One region of the Pseudomonas sp. TNT2022 ID642 genome, then DNA from elsewhere that is predicted to be linked to it. Evidence: predicted binding sites of a transcription regulator. Region 1 holds the regulator's gene; each other region holds the start of a gene.
What was found. The regulator sigma-54, encoded in region 1, starts transcription at its own class of promoters, with help from an activator protein. The targets are predictions, from matches to a motif close to ANTGGCATNNANNTTGCTNT.
Positions count from the first base shown of each region.

Region 2: the regulator sigma-54 is predicted to act here: its motif matches at 2,436-2,455, upstream of M5G26_RS09930 (CmpA/NrtA family ABC transporter substrate-binding protein).
Region 3: the regulator sigma-54 is predicted to act here: its motif matches at 1,831-1,850, upstream of glnA (type I glutamate--ammonia ligase).
Region 4: the regulator sigma-54 is predicted to act here: its motif matches at 2,688-2,707, upstream of M5G26_RS04900 (pilin).

Region 1 covers NZ_JAMDGW010000001.1:69,369-73,971, reverse strand. The annotation lists gene lptA (lipopolysaccharide transport periplasmic protein LptA) at 1-366, shown strand, start outside; gene lptB (LPS export ABC transporter ATP-binding protein) at 366-1,091, shown strand; gene M5G26_RS00310 (RNA polymerase factor sigma-54) at 1,279-2,769, shown strand; gene hpf (ribosome hibernation-promoting factor, HPF/YfiA family) at 2,843-3,151, shown strand; gene ptsN (PTS IIA-like nitrogen regulatory protein PtsN) at 3,164-3,628, shown strand; gene rapZ (RNase adapter RapZ) at 3,631-4,488, shown strand; gene M5G26_RS00290 (HPr family phosphocarrier protein) at 4,504-4,603, shown strand, end outside.
Region 2 covers NZ_JAMDGW010000008.1:51,964-56,566, forward strand. The annotation lists gene rlmKL (bifunctional 23S rRNA (guanine(2069)-N(7))-methyltransferase RlmK/23S rRNA (guanine(2445)-N(2))-methyltransferase RlmL) at 1-296, opposite strand, end outside; gene rmf (ribosome modulation factor) at 829-1,044, shown strand; gene M5G26_RS09925 (quinone-dependent dihydroorotate dehydrogenase) at 1,325-2,347, opposite strand; gene M5G26_RS09930 (CmpA/NrtA family ABC transporter substrate-binding protein) at 2,570-3,781, shown strand; gene M5G26_RS09935 (ANTAR domain-containing response regulator) at 3,797-4,372, shown strand.
Region 3 covers NZ_JAMDGW010000024.1:102,673-107,275, reverse strand. The annotation lists gene typA (translational GTPase TypA) at 1-22, opposite strand, end outside; gene thiI (tRNA uracil 4-sulfurtransferase ThiI) at 162-1,616, opposite strand; gene glnA (type I glutamate--ammonia ligase) at 1,945-3,351, shown strand; gene M5G26_RS23325 (DUF4124 domain-containing protein) at 3,584-4,096, shown strand; gene M5G26_RS23320 (DUF4124 domain-containing protein) at 4,093-4,603, shown strand, end outside.
Region 4 covers NZ_JAMDGW010000006.1:40,110-44,712, forward strand. The annotation lists gene M5G26_RS04885 (DUF748 domain-containing protein) at 1-1,025, shown strand, start outside; gene M5G26_RS04890 (DUF2845 domain-containing protein) at 1,025-1,321, shown strand; gene M5G26_RS04895 (BON domain-containing protein) at 1,556-1,912, opposite strand; gene M5G26_RS04900 (pilin) at 2,210-2,641, opposite strand; gene pilB (type IV-A pilus assembly ATPase PilB) at 2,868-4,568, shown strand; gene M5G26_RS04910 (type II secretion system F family protein) at 4,571-4,603, shown strand, end outside.

The DNA.
Region 1 (4,603 bases):
TCGATGATCGTTAAAGGCAACACGGTGACCATGACTCGCGCGCCGAATGGCGATATCGACGTAGTGACCTCCGTGGGCAACCTGGCTTACTTTGAACAGTTGCAAACCCAGGGTGACACCAAACCGGTTCAAGGCTACGGCGTGACGATTCAATACCACGCCCAGCAAAACCGCGTCGTACTGATCGACAAGGCCAAGGTCGTCGACAAAGACGGCAACGTCACTCAGGGCGAGAAAATCGTCTACGACACCGTGAAGAAACTGGCCAGCGCCGGTCGCGCTACCGGCAACAAGGTCACCGAGTCGCGTCCGCGCATCGACATGGTGATCCAGCCGAAGAAGAAAACCGACGAGAAAACCCAGTAATGGCAACTCTGAAAGCTCAGCACCTGGCCAAGGCCTATAAAAGCCGCCAGGTCGTGCGTGACGTCAGCCTGTCGATCGACAGCGGCCAGATCGTCGGTCTGCTCGGCCCGAACGGTGCCGGCAAGACCACTTGCTTCTACATGATCGTCGGCCTGGTACAGGCCGATCAGGGCCGCGTACTGATCGACGATCTGGACGTCAGCCACCAGCCGATGCACGGTCGTGCAAAGGCCGGCATCGGCTATCTGCCGCAAGAAGCGTCGATCTTCCGCAAACTGTCGGTGGCTGACAACATCATGGCCATCCTCGAGACCCGTCAGGAACTCGACAAGGCCGGTCGCCGCAAAGAGCTGGAAAGCCTGCTGCAGGAATTCCACATCAGCCACATCCGCGACAACCTTGGCATGAGCCTGTCCGGTGGTGAACGCCGCCGAGTGGAAATTGCTCGCGCGCTGGCAACGGCACCAAAATTCATCCTGCTCGACGAACCGTTCGCCGGCGTCGACCCGATCTCGGTCGGCGACATCAAGCAGATCATCCACCACCTCAAGGCCAAGGGTATCGGTGTATTGATCACCGACCACAACGTCCGCGAGACGCTGGACATCTGCGAAACCGCTTACATCGTCAACGATGGTCAACTGATCGCTGAAGGCGATGCAGAAACCATCCTGGCCAACGATCTGGTCAAGGAAGTGTATCTGGGTCACGAGTTCCGCCTGTAAGCGTAACAGTGCCCGGTGCGCCGCCCGGGCGCTGTATCGATTCAAGCAGGAATTAATACGCTTTAATTGTTACAGCGCTCTAGGCAAACACTTCAGTTTCAGGCATATAATTTGCTTAAGTTTGGCGCTCCGGCGCCCTGTAGTGGATGGCGCATAGCGCCGGCGAATAAGGTGTTAAGCCCCTGCCATGAAACCATCGCTAGTCTTGAGAATGGGCCAGCAGCTGACGATGACACCGCAGCTGCAACAGGCCATCCGCCTGCTCCAATTGTCGACCCTGGATCTGCAACAGGAAATCCAGGAGGCTCTGGAATCCAATCCGATGCTCGAACGCCAGGAAGAAGGCGACGACTTCGACAATTCCGACCCCATGGCCGACAACGCCGAACAGAAGCCCATCGAAATCCAGGAACCCTCCTATCAGGAAACCGCACCCACGGTGGACAACCTTGAGGAAGGTGACTGGAGCGAGCGTATCCCCAACGAACTTCCCGTCGATACCGCGTGGGAAGACGTTTACCAGACCAGCGCCAGCAGCCTGCCCAGCAGCGACGATGACGAATGGGACTTCACCACCCGCACGTCCGCCGGCGAGAGCCTGCAAAGCCACCTGCTGTGGCAACTGAACCTCGCACCGATGTCCGACACCGATCGCCTGATCGCCGTGACCCTGATCGATTGCATCAACAATCAGGGCTACCTGGACGAAACCCTCGAAGAGATCCTTGAGGCGTTCGACCCGGAACTGGACATCGAACTGGACGAAATCGAAGCGGTCCTGCACCGCATCCAGCAGTTTGAACCGGCCGGCATCGGCGCGCGCAATCTCGGCGAGTGCCTGCTGCTGCAATTACGCCAGTTGCCAGCCAAGACGCCTTGGCTGGCTGAAGCCAAACGCCTGGTCACCGATTACATCGACCTGCTCGGCAGCCGCGACTACAGCCAGTTGATGCGGCGCATGAAACTCAAGGAAGACGAACTGCGCCAGGTCATCGAACTGGTGCAAAGCCTCAATCCGCGTCCGGGCTCTCAGATCGAGTCCACTGAAGCCGAATACGTCGTCCCTGACGTGATCGTGCGCAAGGACAACGAGCGCTGGCTGGTCGAGCTGAATCAGGAATCGGTGCCGCGCCTGCGCGTCAACGCCCAATACGCCGGTTTCGTCCGTCGCGCCGACACCAGCGCCGACAACACTTTCATGCGCAATCAGTTGCAGGAAGCCCGCTGGTTCATCAAGAGCCTGCAAAGCCGCAACGAAACCCTGATGAAAGTAGCCACCCAGATCGTCGAGCATCAACGCGGTTTTCTGGAGTACGGCGACGAAGCCATGAAGCCGCTGGTCCTGCACGACATCGCCGAAGCGGTCGGCATGCACGAATCAACGATTTCACGGGTGACCACACAGAAATTCATGCATACCCCGCGCGGTATTTATGAGTTGAAATACTTTTTCTCCAGCCACGTCAGCACCTCCGAAGGCGGCGAATGCTCGTCCACAGCGATCCGCGCGATCATCAAAAAACTGGTTGCAGCGGAAAATCAGAAAAAGCCGTTGAGTGACAGCAAGATCGCTGGTTTACTGGAGGCACAAGGCATTCAGGTGGCTCGCCGCACCGTCGCCAAGTACCGCGAATCTCTCGGGATCGCGCCTTCGAGCGAACGCAAGCGGTTGATGTAAGCCACGTTACAGCGTTCCAGTGGCAGGCTATCCAGCCTGCCGCTTTATGCACTGGCAACGAAGGAGAAGCTGTATGCAAGTCAACATCAGTGGACACCAACTGGAAGTGACCCAACCTCTGCGTTCCTATATCGAGGAAAAACTCCAACGACTGGAGCGCCATTTCGACAAGATCACCAACGTGCAAGTCACGATGTGCGTCGAAAAGCTGAAGCAGAAAATCGAAGCCACCTTGCATATACCCGGCAGCGAAGTGGTCGCCAACGCAGAAGATACTGATATGTATGCTGCGATCGACTCACTGACCGACAAGCTGGATCGCCAACTCAAAAAGCATAAGGAAAAGACCCAGAGCCTCCTTCAGGGCGCTACCGGTCGATAACCCCCCCACCCCATGATCCGACTTGAAAACATCCTGACCCCCGGCCGTTCCCTCGTGAACGTGCCGGGCGGCAGTAAAAAGAAAGCCCTCGAACAAATTGCCAACCTGATCGCCCGCGAAGTGCCGGATCTGGAGATGCAAGATGTCTTCGAGGCGTTGATTGCCCGTGAAAAACTCGGCTCCACCGGTTTTGGTAACGGCATCGCCATTCCTCACTGCCGTCTCAAGGGTTGCCAGTCGCCTATCAGCGCCTTGATGCACCTTGAAGCGCCAATCGATTTCGACGCCATCGATGGCGCCCCGGTTGACCTGCTGTTCGTATTGCTGGTCCCGGAAGCCGCCACCGATGCGCACCTGGAGTTGCTGCGTCAGATCGCCAGCATGCTCGATCGCAAGGACGTGCGCGATAAACTGCGCAGCGCTGCGAGCAACGAAGCCTTGTATCAGGTTGTCCTGGACGAGCAGAACGGGCACTAATCATGCGCTTGATCATCGTCAGTGGCCGCTCCGGCTCGGGTAAAAGTACCGCACTGGATGTCCTTGAGGACAACGGTTACTACTGCATCGACAACCTGCCGGCAGGCTTGCTGCCGGAACTGGCCGAACGTGCGCTGATTCACACTGAACTGGCGCAGCCGCTGGTGGCCGTGTCCATTGATGCGCGCAACCTGCCGAGCCACCTGTCGCGCTTTCCCGAGCTGCTTGAAGATGTGCGCAGCAAGCACATCCAGTGCGATGTCCTGTATCTGGATGCCGACGAGGAAACTCTGCTCAAGCGTTTCTCCGAAACCCGCCGTCGCCATCCGCTGAGCAACGCCAACCGCTCGCTGGCCGAAGCTATCCAGGATGAAACCGCCCTGCTCGGCCCGATTGCCGACCTCGCCGACCTGAAGATCAACACCACCAATCTGAACCTGTACCAGTTGCGCGACACCATCAAGCTGCGTCTGCTGAACCAGCCGGAGCCAGGCACCGCGTTTCTGGTCGAGTCATTCGGCTTCAAACGCGGCATGCCGGTGGATGCGGATCTGGTGTTCGATGTGCGCTGCCTGCCTAATCCTTACTGGAAGCCGGAACTGCGTGCGCAATCGGGTCTCGATGCGCCGGTGGCCGAATACCTGGCGGCACAGCCGGAGGTCGAAGAAATGTTTCAGGACATCTTCACTTACCTGCACAAATGGCTACCGCGTTTCGCCGCGAGCAACCGCGCCTACGTCACCATTGCCATTGGCTGCACCGGCGGGCATCACCGCTCCGTCTACCTGACCGAACGCCTGGGTCAGGCCCTGCAGAAAACCCTGAAGAACGTCCAGGTTCGCCACCGCGACCTCACTTAAAGGATTCACACCGCGATGCCTGCTCTGGAAATCGAAATCATCAACAAGCTGGGCCTGCATGCCCGCGCATCGGCCAAATTCGTTGGCGTGGCCGGGCAGTTTCCGGACTGCTCGA
Region 2 (4,603 bases), on a different contig from region 1:
CTGAATTCAACGGCCAGAGTGCCGTCGCTGAGCATGTGATCCTGCCACTCGATGTCGAGCACGCCGTGATACAGATCTTCGGCGTCCTTCATCGGGAAGCGCTTGAGCACCAGCAACACGCGGTTGGCCAGACGCGACCAGAGGCACAGGCGATAAGCGGTTTCCATGGTCGCCATGCCACGCACGGCGGAAGTGTGCTCGCGCGCGTCTTCAAGGCCAAGCCCGACGGCTTCCTCGATGAGCAGGCCTTCAAGGCCTTTAGGGCAAGTGAGGAAGAGTTCGAAACGGTCGGACATGGTATTTCCAGAGCCTTTGGCTAGTGAATCGGCAACGCATTGCCGATCCGGTTTTCAATCAGGCGCTTTTCTAAAAGAACGCCCGCGTGGCACGAAGGTGTGCCGTTCCATCCCCGCTGCTCGGGTTAAAAGAGCTTAGATGCCGGGACAGATAAAAAAGTTGATGAAACAAAAAGTCTTAAAGCGACCCTTCGTCGCTTTATACCCCAGCGCAAACGTGGGTCATTCTCACTAAAGAATTAACCCCATCATCCAGCGCGGGGCCGATCATACCGGGGTTTGCTGAAAAACCGTGCATGAAAACCGTCGTTACTTATGGCTGTAGCACTAATTTCGTTACGTCCTTATGACAAAACGATCATTCCCTCGGTGTGACTCATTGGTTAGAACTGAACACAGGTTGACGTCGCAACGGCGTCAACACCTTGGCTCGCCACGCCGGCAGCGAGCCGCACCATGGCAGGTTGTTTTCTGCCCGACCTCGGTTGAGGTCAACGCGACACAAACAGTCAACAAGTGAGGGAAACACCCTATGAGAAGACTTAAGCGTGATCCGTTGGAAAGAGCATTTTTGCGCGGATATCAATATGGCGTTGGTGGCAAATCCCGTGAGCTTTGCCCATTTACTCTACCGTCGGTACGTCAAGCCTGGATTAACGGCTGGCGAGAAGGACGCGGCGACAACTGGGACGGTATGACCGGCACTGCGGGAATCCACAGACTCAACGAACTTCACGCCGTCGGCTGACACAGGGCATTAATTCCGACACGACAATCTGAATTTGTAACGACTTACCATGCACGTCCTTCCCGGACGGCGGGCTGCGGCCCAGGGGCTCCTTCGAGGAGCCCTTTTTTATGCCCGAAAACTCGACTGTCACCCACCTTTCGATTGGCGGGCAACTACCCCTGTAGGAGCTGCCGAAGGCTGCGATCTTTTGATCTTGTTTTTTAGAATCAAGATCAAAAGATCGTCCGAACGCGGCCCGAGCCTTCGGCAGCTCCTACATTGACCGTATCGGGTTGGGTTATTTGCGCAGGGCGGCGATTGCGTCTACCGATTCACGGATCAGCGCCGGGCCCTTATAGATGAAGCCCGAATAAATCTGCACCAGACTCGCACCCGCGAGAATCTTCTCGGCAGCATGCTTGCCTTCAGTAATCCCGCCCGCCGCGATGATCGGCAAACGCCCAGCCAATTCACCGGCCAGCACCTTCACGGTATTGGTGCTCTTCTCCCGCACCGGCGCGCCGGACAAACCTCCCGCCTCGTCGCCATGCTCCATGCCTTCAACGCCGACACGACTCAGGGTGGTGTTGGTCGCGATCACCGCGTCCATGCCGGTTTCGATCAACGCCTGAGCCACCTGCGCGGTTTCTTCATCGGTCATGTCCGGCGCGATCTTGATCGCCAACGGCACATGTTTGCCATGACGCAGGGCCAGTTCAGCGCGGCGCGCGGCCAGATCGGCGAGCAATTGCTTGAGCGAGTCGCCGAACTGCAGGCTGCGCAGGCCCGGGGTGTTCGGCGAACTGACGTTGACTGTCACGTAGCTGGCGTGGGCGTAAACCTTGTCCAGGCAGATCAGATAATCGTCGACCGCGCGTTCAACCGGGGTATCGAAGTTCTTGCCGATGTTGATGCCCAGCACGCCTTTGTACTTAGCCGCCGCCACACGCGCCAACAGGTTATCGACACCGAGGTTGTTGAAGCCCATGCGGTTGATGATCGCCTCGGCTTCCGGCAGGCGGAAGATTCGTGGTTTCGGGTTGCCCGGCTGCGGACGCGGGGTCACCGTGCCGATTTCGACAAAACCGAAACCCAGTTGCGCGAAGCCATCGATGGCCGCGCCGTTCTTGTCCAGACCGGCCGCCAGACCCACCGGGTTCGGAAACTCCAGGCCCATGACCGTCACCGGCTTCTTCGCCGGCGCCTTGCACAGCAAGCCGTTTAAGCCCAAACGCCCACCCGCGCCGATCAGATCCAGCGACAGATCGTGGGAGGTTTCCGGGGAAAGTTTGAACAACAGCTGACGGGCCAGGGAATACATGGGCGGCGATGACTCGGGCGGCGAAAAGAGGCGGCGATTATAGCCGGGCATCGACCTACCGCGCGAGGCGCATGCGCAAATCACTGTCAGTGGCATATGCCTTGCACCTTCCTTGCTATCAGCGCGCAGGCCAATGACGGCACGCGGGCAAGGACAATGGCGTCGTCCCGGGTTTTGCCTGCGCAAAGTCCGCGGCGGCGCTTTTTTTCGAGGTGGCGGTGTATGAATGAACCTTCGGTAGGGCCGCTGGCTTGGGTCAATGGCAGCGATGCCCCGGAAAAGACTGCAATCAACCTCGGTTTCATGGCGTTGAGCGACTGCGCATCGGTTGTCGTCGCCGCGACACAGGGCTTCGCTCAGCCTTACGGATTGACGCTGAACCTCAAGCGCCAGACATCCTGGGCCAATTTGCGCGACAAACTGGTCAGCGGTGAACTGGATGCTGCGCACAGTCTGTACGGCCTGATCTACGCCGTGCACCTGGGCATCGGCGGCGTGGCGTCGAGCGACATGGCGGTGTTGATGGGGCTGAACCAGAACGGTCAAAGTCTCAACCTGTCCCACGACCTGCAAAACCTCGGCGTGAGCAGTCCTGAAGCACTGGACCGGCACGTGCACCAAAGCCGCGCAAAACTCACCTTCGCCCAGACTTTTCCCACTGGCACTCATGCGATGTGGCTGTATTACTGGCTGGCGAGTCAGGGCATTCATCCATTGCAGGATGTCGACAGTGTGGTGGTGCCGCCGCCGCAAATGGTTGCGCACCTGCAAGCCGGGCGCATCGATGGGTTTTGCGTCGGCGAGCCTTGGGCCGCGAGCGCGGTGCAGCAGGACCTCGGTTTCACCCTGGCGACCAGCCAGACCATCTGGCCCGATCACCCGGAAAAAGTCCTCGGCTGCACTCGTGAATTTGTCGAGCAATACCCGAACACGGCGCGGGCGCTGGTGATGGCGATCCTTGAAGCCAGCCGCTTTATCGAAGAGAGCCCGGAAAATCGTCGCAGCACCGCGCAGTTGCTCAGTGCGCCGGAGTATCTGGACGCGCCGCTTTCCTGCATAGAACCGCGTTTTCTCGGTGATTATGCCGATGGCCTCGGCAATCGCTGGCAGGATCCGCACGCGCTGCGCTTTCACGGTAACGGCGAAGTGAATCTGCCGTATCTGTCGGACGGTATGTGGTTCATGACCCAGTTCCGCCGCTGGGGCTTGCTGCGCGAAGACCCGGATTACCTCGCCGTCGCCCGTCAGGTTCAGCAACTCGATCTGTATCGCGATGCCGCGACCGCTGTCGGCGTGGCGGCGTGGGGCACCGACATGCGCAGCAGCCAGTTGCTCGACGGCAAAGTCTGGGACGGCAGCGACCCGGCCGGCTACGCGCGCAGTTTCAAGCTGCATGCGTTGAACGACGACGCTCCCCTTCTCGCCCGCCGCTGACAGGAGACCGCGAATATGTTGCGCATTCTGCTGATCAATGACACAGCGAAAAAAGTCGGGCGCCTGAAGGCTGCGTTGACCGAGGCCGGTTTCGAGGTGATCGACGAGTCCGGCCTGACCATCGACCTGCCCGCGCGCGTCGAAACGGTGCGCCCGGACGTAATTCTGATCGATACCGAGTCACCGAGCCGCGATGTCATGGAGCAAGTGGTGCTGGTCAGCCGCGACCAGCCACGGCCAATCGTGATGTTTACCGATGAGCATGATCCGGGAGTGATGCGCCAGGCGATCAAGTCCGGGGTCAGCGCCTACATCGTCGAAGGCATTCACGCCCAGCGTTTGCAGCCGATTCTCGATGTGGCGATGGCGCGTTTCGAGAGTGATCAGGCCTTGCGTGCGCAGTTGCAGGCGCGTGATCTGCAATTGGCTGAGCGTAAGCGCATTGAGCTGGCCAAGGGGTTATTGATGAAGATGAAGGATTGCAACGAGGAAGAGGCTTACACCCTGATGCGGCGCCAGGCGATGAGCCGGCAGCAGAAGCTGATTCAGGTGGCGGAGCAGATCATTGCCATGAGTGAGTTGCTTGGCTGAAATGCTCTGAGCGCTTGAAAAGCCCCTCACCCTAGCCCTCTCCCGGAGGGAGAGGGGACCGACCTAGGTGTCTGGCGTCAAACATCGACCTGAAAGACCGAGTCGATTATGGATTCACAGCAGAAAATCACAGGTCGGCGTACTTCTCGAGCATCCCCCAATCAGTCCCCTCTCCCTCTGGGCGGTCCGACGTTTCGGGAGGGCTAGGGTGAGGGGCTTTTGATTTTCCGG
Region 3 (4,603 bases), on a different contig from region 1:
TGTTGCGTAGATTTTCGATCACTTGTGTATCTCGATCAGAGGATTCGGTTTGCTGACAAGTCTTGGCAGCGATTAGCAGTAGTGTCCGGCATGGCCGTTACAGCTTGACGGCGGTGTCGGGGGGCCGGTGACGCAGGCCACAGGCAAACAGCCCCGGGCACTTAGCTCGGTCGATAAACGCGCACATTGGCATGCCCCTCACTGAGCAAATGGTGAGCATGCAGGCGACTCATCACGCCTTTGTCGCAATACAGCAGGTACTGGCGAGTCGGATCCAGCTCCTTGAAACGAGCGTTCACTGCGTAGAACGGCATCGTCTGTACTTCTACGCCAGCGAGTTCCAGCGGCTCATCCTCGGCGGCATCCGGGTGACGGATGTCGATCACGATCTGGCCGGCCAGTGCTTCGCTGACTTCTTCAATCTGTACGTCCTGGCCCAATTCGTCGATCACCCGATCGATCGGCACCAGTTTGGCGTTTTCGAGCGCACGCTCGAGCACTGCCATGTCGAATTCTTTCTCTTCGTGTTCAACACGACCGCGTTTGGCGGCGGTTTTCGGATTGACCGAGATGACCCCGCAGTATTCCGGCATGTGCCTGGCGAAATCGGCAGTGCCGATCTCGTTGGCCGTGTCGATGATGTCCTGCTTGTGCGCCACGATCAGCGGACGCAGGACCAGTTTGTCGGTCACACAGTCGATCACCGACAGGTTCGGCAGCGTCTGGCTCGACACCTGGGAGATCGCCTCGCCGGTGACCAGCGCTTCGATGTGCAGACGGTCGGCGATGTTGGAGGCCGCGCGCAACATCATACGCTTCAATACGACGCCCATATGACTGTTATCGACTTTGCCGAGAATTTCGCCCAACACTTCTTCGAACGGAACACTGACAAATAGCACGCGTTGCGAGCTGCCGTACTTCTTCCAGATGAAATGCGCGACTTCCATCACGCCCAATTCGTGGGCACGACCGCCCAGATTGAAAAAGCAGAAGTGCGTCATCAGGCCCCGACGAATGATCTGGTAGGCCGCAACCGTCGAGTCAAAGCCGCCGGACATCAATACCAGCGTCTGCTCCAGGGCGCCGAGCGGGTAGCCGCCGATGCCATTGTGCTGGCTGTGGATCACAAACAACCGTTTGTCGCGAACTTCGATCCGGACTTCGATTTCCGGCGCTTTCAGGTCGATCCCGGCGGCACCGCACTCACGGCGCAGCTTGCTGCCGACGTATTTTTCGACGTCCATCGAGCTGAAGGTGTGCTTGCCGGCACGCTTGCAGCGCACCGAGAAAATCTTCCCGGCCAGCGCATCGCCGTAGTGCTGTTTGCACTTCTCGGTGATGTCGTCGAAGTCGCCCAGCGGGTACTCGTCGATCTGCAGAAAGTGCGCTATGCCCGGCATGCAGGTCAGGCGCTCACCCATCTCTTTCAAGGCTTTGGCGTCGGTAACGCGGGTTTCCAGCTCGAGATTGTCCCACACACCGTTCACCACCACGGCCGGGTCCAGGTCGCGGAGCACGGTGCGGATGTTCTTGGCCAACTGGCGGATGAACTTCGTCCGGACAGGTCGGCTTTTGATGGTGATCTCGGGGAAGACTTTTACGATTAGTTTCATGAAAACAGCGCGCGAACGGCCAGCCGAAAAAGGGGGGCGCGGATTATAGCGGAAATTGCTCAAGGTTTAACCAGTTAATGTGCAGAAGGTTTTGCATGCACCAAAACAGGTCATTTTCGAATCAAGACGCTACATTAGAGGGCGAGATTTCCAGCGTTCAGGCGTTTGAAGCCTTTATAAGCGTGAATTTGGGGCAAAAAACCCATGCTGGGGCACTGGCATGCAATTTGCTCCCTTGTGAGGCAGGTTGCCTTGGCAGAGTATTCGCGCCGGCATCACCCAAATTCAAGGGCATCCACTACCAAGCCCGAAGCCACCCGGAGGACATATGTCGAAGACGGTTCAACTCATCAAAGATCATGACGTCAAGTGGATTGATCTGCGCTTCACGGACACCAAAGGCACTCAGCACCACGTGACCATGCCGGCTCGCGATGCGCTGGATGAAGACTTCTTCGAAGTCGGCAAGATGTTCGACGGTTCCTCCATTGCTGGCTGGAAAGGCATCGAAGCCTCCGACATGATCCTGATGCCGGTTGACGAAACTGCCGTTCTCGACCCGTTCACCGAAGACGCCACCCTGATCCTGGTGTGCGATATCATCGAACCTTCGAGCATGCAAGGCTACGACCGCGACCCACGTGCGATCGCCAAGCGTGCCGAAGAACACCTGAAAGCCACCGGTATCGGTGACACCGTGTTCGCTGGTCCAGAGCCAGAATTCTTCATCTTTGACTCGGTGAAATTCAAGTCGGACATCTCCGGCTCGATGTTCAAGATCTACTCCGAGCAAGGTTCGTGGATGTCCGACCAGGACATCGAAGGCGGCAACAAGGGTCACCGTCCAGGCGTCAAAGGCGGCTACTTCCCGGTGCCACCGTTCGACCACGACCACGAAATCCGTACCTCCATGTGCAACGCACTGGAAGAAATGGGCCTGACCGTTGAAGTTCACCACCACGAAGTGGCGACTGCCGGCCAGAACGAAATCGGCGTCAAGTTCAACACCCTGGTGAAGAAAGCCGACGAAACCCAAACCCTGAAGTACGTTGTGCACAACGTTGCTGATGCATACGGCCGCACCGCGACCTTCATGCCGAAGCCACTGTACGGCGACAACGGTTCGGGCATGCACGTGCACATGTCGATCTGGAAAGACGGCAAGAACACCTTCGCTGGTGAAGGCTATGCCGGCCTGTCCGATACCGCTCTGTACTTCATCGGCGGCATCATCAAACACGGTAAGGCCCTGAACGGTTTCACCAACCCGGCGACCAACTCCTACAAGCGTCTGGTACCAGGCTTCGAAGCTCCCGTAATGCTGGCCTACTCGGCTCGCAACCGTTCCGCTTCGATCCGTATTCCTTACGTGTCGAGCCCGAAAGCCCGCCGTATCGAAGCACGTTTCCCGGATCCGGCTGCCAACCCGTACCTGGCCTTCGCTGCACTGCTGATGGCCGGTCTGGACGGTATCCAGAACAAGATTCACCCAGGCGACGCTGCCGACAAAAACCTGTACGACCTGCCGCCTGAAGAGGCGAAAGAGATCCCGCAAGTTTGCGGCAGCCTGAAAGAAGCCCTGGAAGAGCTGGACAAGGGCCGCGCGTTCCTGACCAAGGGCGGCGTATTCTCCGACGACTTCATCGACGCTTACATCGCGCTGAAATCGGAAGAAGAAATCAAGGTTCGCACCTTCGTACACCCACTGGAATATGAGCTGTACTACAGCTGCTGATCCGGTAGCGCCGCGTTACGTGGCGTGAGTGAAAGAGGCCTCCTTCGGGAGGCCTTTTTTATTGCAGATCAAAAAATCGCAGCCTTCGGCAGCTCCTACATCGATCCCTGTAGGAGCTGCCGAAGGCTGCGATCTTTTGACTTTGCTTTTCAATTCCAATTGTTAACAGCTTGGGCCTCTCGCCCACCCTGACCTATGCTGCACCCCATCGCTTTCAATCCCGGTCGATTTCATGGGTCGCACCTTTCTCTACATTCTATTGTTGATAGCCCTGCCCGCCGCCGCGCAGATCTACAAGTACACCGATGCCAACGGCAACACGGTCTACAGCGATCACTCACCGGACGGCGTACAGGCGCAGCCCGTGGAATTGCCGCCGCTCAATCGCGTCGAGCCGCAAGCGCCGAGCGCACCCCCTGCGCCCGTCAGCGGCAACCGCGAACCTCAGCGCAACGCCTACGACATCCTCGAACTCGCCGGGCTGCCCACCGAAGAAGCCCTGCGCGCGAACAACGGCACCTTTACCGTCAACGTGCTGATCAAGCCACGCCTGCAACCGCCGCATCAATTAAGACTGGTACTCGATGACGAACCCTACGGCCAGCCAAGCAATGTGCCGATCCTGCAATTGGTCAACGTCGATCGCGGCGAGCATCGCCTCGCCGTGCAGGTCATTGACGGTCAGACGATCATTCAACAGAGCCCGCCCGTCGCCCTCAGCGTGCAGCGGGTGCACACACCATGATCCGCGCGTGGCTGATCGTCGCGATGGCGCTGGTGACACTGCCGGCCTCAGCCGAGGTGTTCACTTACATTGATGCCCAGGGCAATCGCGTCTACACCGATCAACCGCGCAGCAACGCCAAGCGCGTACCGATCGCGACCAGCAATCGCATGTCGGCCAACCCCGGCGCCGCTGCGCCGATCACCACCGCAAAAAAATCCCCGGAACAACCACCGTTCCACTACGACATGCTGCGCATTCTGGTACCCGAACCCGATGCCACAATTCGCAGCAGTGCCGGCGAGATCATCGTCAGCGTCACCAGCGAACCCGGCCTGCAACGCGGCCACCGTTATCGCCTGTTGCTGGATGGCCAAGCCACCGGCGAACCCGGTCTGAGTCCGGTTTTCCCGCTGAACAACATTGATCGTGGCAGCCATAACCTGTCCGTGGAAATACTCGATGCCGAAGGCCGCACCGTCGAACGCACCGCCAACCAGCCGTTTCACATGCTGCGCATCTCCCTCG
Region 4 (4,603 bases), on a different contig from region 1:
CACCGGTGACCATCAAGGGCGCGGTCAATCCATTTGACCCAATGGCCAGCCTCGACATCGCCACCAGTTTCAAACGTGTCGAGCTGACCACGCTGACGCCCTACTCCGGCAAATTCGCCGGTTACCGCATCCGCAAAGGCCGGCTCAACCTCGACCTGCACTACCTGATCACCAAGGGCCAGCTCAAAGCCGAGAACAAAGTGGTGGTCGAGCAATTGCAGCTCGGTGAAAAGGTCGACAGCCCGGATGCCGTGAGCCTGCCGCTGAAACTGGCGATTGCCCTGCTCAAGGATGTCGACGGCAAGATCTCCATCGAATTGCCGGTGACCGGCGACTTGAACAACCCGCAATTCAGCGTGATGCCGATTGTCTGGCAGACCTTGCGCAACCTGATCGTCAAAGCCGCCGCCGCGCCGTTCAAAATGATTGGCGGGCTGATCAGTGGCGGTGGTTCGCAAGACCTTGGCACCGTTTCGTTTGCTCCGGGTTCCAGCGAGTTGAGCAAGGATGCCGAGGCCGCACTGGTCAAATTGTCCCAGGCGCTGAAGGAGCGTCCGGCACTGCGTCTGGAAATCGAAGGCACTGCGGCCAAAAGCAGTGACGGTCCGTTACTCGCCGAGCAACGTCTGGAACGTGAATACCAGTACAACTACTACAAGATGCTCCAGCGTCGCGGCGATAAAGTCCCGGCCCAAGCTTCATTGCTGCAAGTGCCGGACAGCGAAAAAGGTCCACTGCTCGAAGGCATTTACCGCACCCGCCTGAAAACCCAGCCGCCGGCCGAATGGAAGGATCTGGGCAAGGAAGAACGCACGGCGAAGATGCGTGAAGGCGTGATCCAGTTCTGGAGTGGCAGCGATGTGTTGCTGCGTCAGTTGGGTCAGGACCGTGCCAGCAGCATCAAGGACTACCTCGTCGATAAAGGCCAACTGGCAGATGACCGCGTGTACTTCATCGACGCCAATCTCGGTGAAGCCGAGAGCGATGGCCGCGTGGTGACGCAAATGCATCTGGACGCCGAATGATGAAACTACAGTGGCTGGCCTTGCTCGCAATGACGCTCGCGGCCAGTCACGCCTCGGCGTCCGATACGCTGCGCTGCGGCAGTCAATTGATCAGCCTTGGCGACCGGTCCAGCGAAGTCCTGCAGAAATGCGGTGAGCCGGTCAGCCGTGATGTGTTGGGCTACAAGCGCAGCGCCAATCGCCGCGAAGAGTTTCAGGTCGAGGAGTGGACCTACGGCCCGAGCAACGGCATGTACCAATACCTGCGCTTTGAAGGCAATCGCCTGCGGCAGATCAACAGCAAACGCGGTAACTGAAAAAGCAAAAGATCGCAGCCTTCGGCAGCTCCTACATGGAAGTGCATTCCAATTGTAGGAGCTGCCGAAGGCTGCGATCTTTTGCTTCTAAAAATAGAACAGGCCCCGACACAAGTGTCGGGGCCCGTAATGGTCACCTCCGTGTGACCGTTCGCATGAACTCTAAAGTTGCGGCAGACGTATTGCTCGGCCCGTCTGTCGCGCCTTCTCCCGGTCCAGGCGAGAAGTCATGCCTTACTCGGCTTTCAGGCCGTCAGCGGAGACCGCTTTAACGCCTTTGATTTTCTTGGCGATCGCAACAGCAACGTCTTTCTGCGATTCAGTTACAGCAGTAGTCGACGAAAGCGATACAACGCCTTTGTTGGTTTCTACTTTGATGTCAGTACCTGGAATGCCTTTTTCGGTGACCAGGTCAGCTTTGACTTTGGTGGTGATCCAGGTGTCAGAAGTAGCTTCTTTAGCCTGGGTAACTTCACCGGCAGCCAGAGTCATTGGAGCCTGGGTAGCCTGAGTGGATTGTGCGAATGCACCGGAAGCCATGGTCAGGGTCAGCGCGGTAGCAGCAGCGGCAGTGATAGCGAACTTCTTCATACGAGTAACTCCTGTTTTTCTGGAAAGTCTGCTGGTTGTCTTGTCAGCAGGGTTACCAAGGTAGTTGCGAACGCTGTGCCAACTTTTCCATCAACACAAAATCCTTATAAATCAACAACTTATGTTTATCGCAGATTTTCGGAATCATGCAATTTGCATGACATGCGCAATATTCACATGCAAGTTGCGGTTTTTTGGAAAGTTCCTAAGACGCTGAAATTATTGAAGCTTTTGTGAACGGCTGCGCAATGAAAAATGCCCCGCACTGCGGGGCATTCTGTTCAGCATACATTCAACTTATGTACCGCTGGCGGTGCAGCCTTTTGGCGAATAGTCCGGTGCCACCGTGGTAGCACAGCTCCAGACACCGGCGCCGGTACCCGAAGAGCGCGTCAGCGTAATGGTTTTACCCAGCACCGGTGCCGGGGCATTGGCGATCGTACACACGATCGATCCCGCGCCGTCAGCGGCGGTACCTGTGGCCGACAATGCACAGTTGGATGTAGTGGTCACCGCATCCCCCTTCACGATTGCGAGGGTAGGATTTGTGCCTTGGTTGATGGTGTCTTCAAACGGCACCTTCAGCGCACTGATTTCCGCCAGCCCCGCCGTCACCTTCGACCGCGCCTGATACTTGGAATATTGCGGCAGGGCGATGGTTGCCAGAATCCCGATGATCGCCACCACGATCAGCAGCTCGATCAGAGTAAAACCTTGTTGTTTTTTCATAGACACGCTCCATGCATGAGTCGAAATCTCATGATCTGAAAGGGAAGCAGCATAGGCCATGCCAATGCCTTCGAAGCCCCGCCCCTTGGGCGCGAACCACATACATCGCCATTTCCTACAACCCGTAACCGCACTATCTGACACTTTTTGTCACCTGCATTGGCCGTGTTTGGCGCTGTCACTTGACTAGGCTATAAGTCATGAACTGCAAGCGTGCGGAATCCCCATGAATGACATCGCTCTGAGCGGTCTGGCCAAGCAATTGGTCCAGGCCGAACTGCTCACGGAAAAAAGCGCCCAGCAAGCCTGGCAACAGGCCCAGCGCAATCGTTTGTCGCTGGTCAGCTATCTGGTGCAGAACAAACTGGTCAAGAGCTGGCAGGTCGCCGAGATCGCCAGCGAGCATTTCGGCATGGCGTTCCTTGATCTCAATTGCCTCGACAAGGAAACCCAGCCCAAAGGCCTGGTCAGCGAAAAACTGGTGCGTCAGCACCATGCCCTGCCCCTGTGGCGGCGCGGCAATAAACTGTTCGTGGGCATTTCCGACCCGAGCAACCATCAAGCGATCAACGACATCCAGTTCAGCACCGGGCTGAGCACCGAAGCCATTCTGGTCGAGGACGACAAGCTCACCGACGCCATCGAGAAATTCTTCGACACCCACGCCAGTGGCCTGGAAGACATGGCCGATGTCGATCTCGATGGCCTCGATGTCGAATCCATCGACGACAGCAAGCAAGACACGATTGGCGGACTCGACGCCGACGATGCGCCGGTGGTGCGTTTTGTTCACAAGATGTTGCTCGACGCGATCAAAAGCGGTTCTTCTGATTTGCACTTCGAGCCCTACGAGAAGAACTACCGGGTACGAGTGCGCACCGACGGCATCCTGCGCGAGGTGGCCAAACCGCCGATTCAACTGGCCGGGCGCATCGCCGCACGTTTGAAAGTCATGGCCAGTCTCGATATTTCGGAGCGGCGCAAGCCGCAGGACGGGCGGATCAAGATGCGCCTGTCGAAGAGCAAGTCGATCGATTTCCGCGTCAACACCCTGCCGACGCTGTGGGGGGAAAAAGTGGTGATCCGGATCCTCGATCCGTCCAGCGCACAGATCGGCATCGACGCGCTTGGTTACGAACCCGCGCAGAAAGAACTGTACATGGCCGCGCTCAAGCAGCCCCAAGGCATGATTCTGGTCACTGGCCCCACCGGCTCGGGGAAAACCGTGTCGCTGTACACCGGCCTGAATATCCTCAACACCGTCGACATCAATATCTCCACCGCCGAGGACCCGGTGGAGATCAATATGGAAGGCATCAACCAGGTCAACGTCAACCCCAAACAGGGCCTCGATTTTGCCCAAGCGCTGCGCTCGTTTCTGCGTCAGGATCCGGACGTGATCATGGTTGGCGAGATCCGCGATCTGGAAACCGCCGAGATCGCGATCAAGGCTGCGCAGACCGGCCACCTCGTGCTCTCGACCCTGCACACCAACAGCGCTGCGGAAACCCTGACCCGTCTGCACAACATGGGCATCCCCGGCTTCAACATCGCCACCTCGGTCAGCCTGATCATCGCTCAGCGCCTGGCGCGAAAACTGTGCAGCCACTGCAAGAAGCCTATCGAGATCCCACGCGAAACCTTGATCAAGGAAGGCTTCCCCGAGGAACGCATCGGCCATTTCACGATCTACGAGCCGGTCGGTTGCGATCACTGCAACGGCGGTTACAAGGGACGCGTGGGGATTTATGAAGTGGTGAAAAACACACCGGAGTTGCAACGCTTGATCATGGCCGAAGGCAACTCGCTGGAAATCGACATTCAAATGCGCCGCGACGGCTTCGACGACCTGCGCACCTCCGGGCTGCACAAGGCCATGCAAGGCATTACCAGCCTTGAAGAAATCAACCGGGTCACCAAGGACTGAACATGGCGGTCAAGGCAGCGAAAATCAGTATTTAT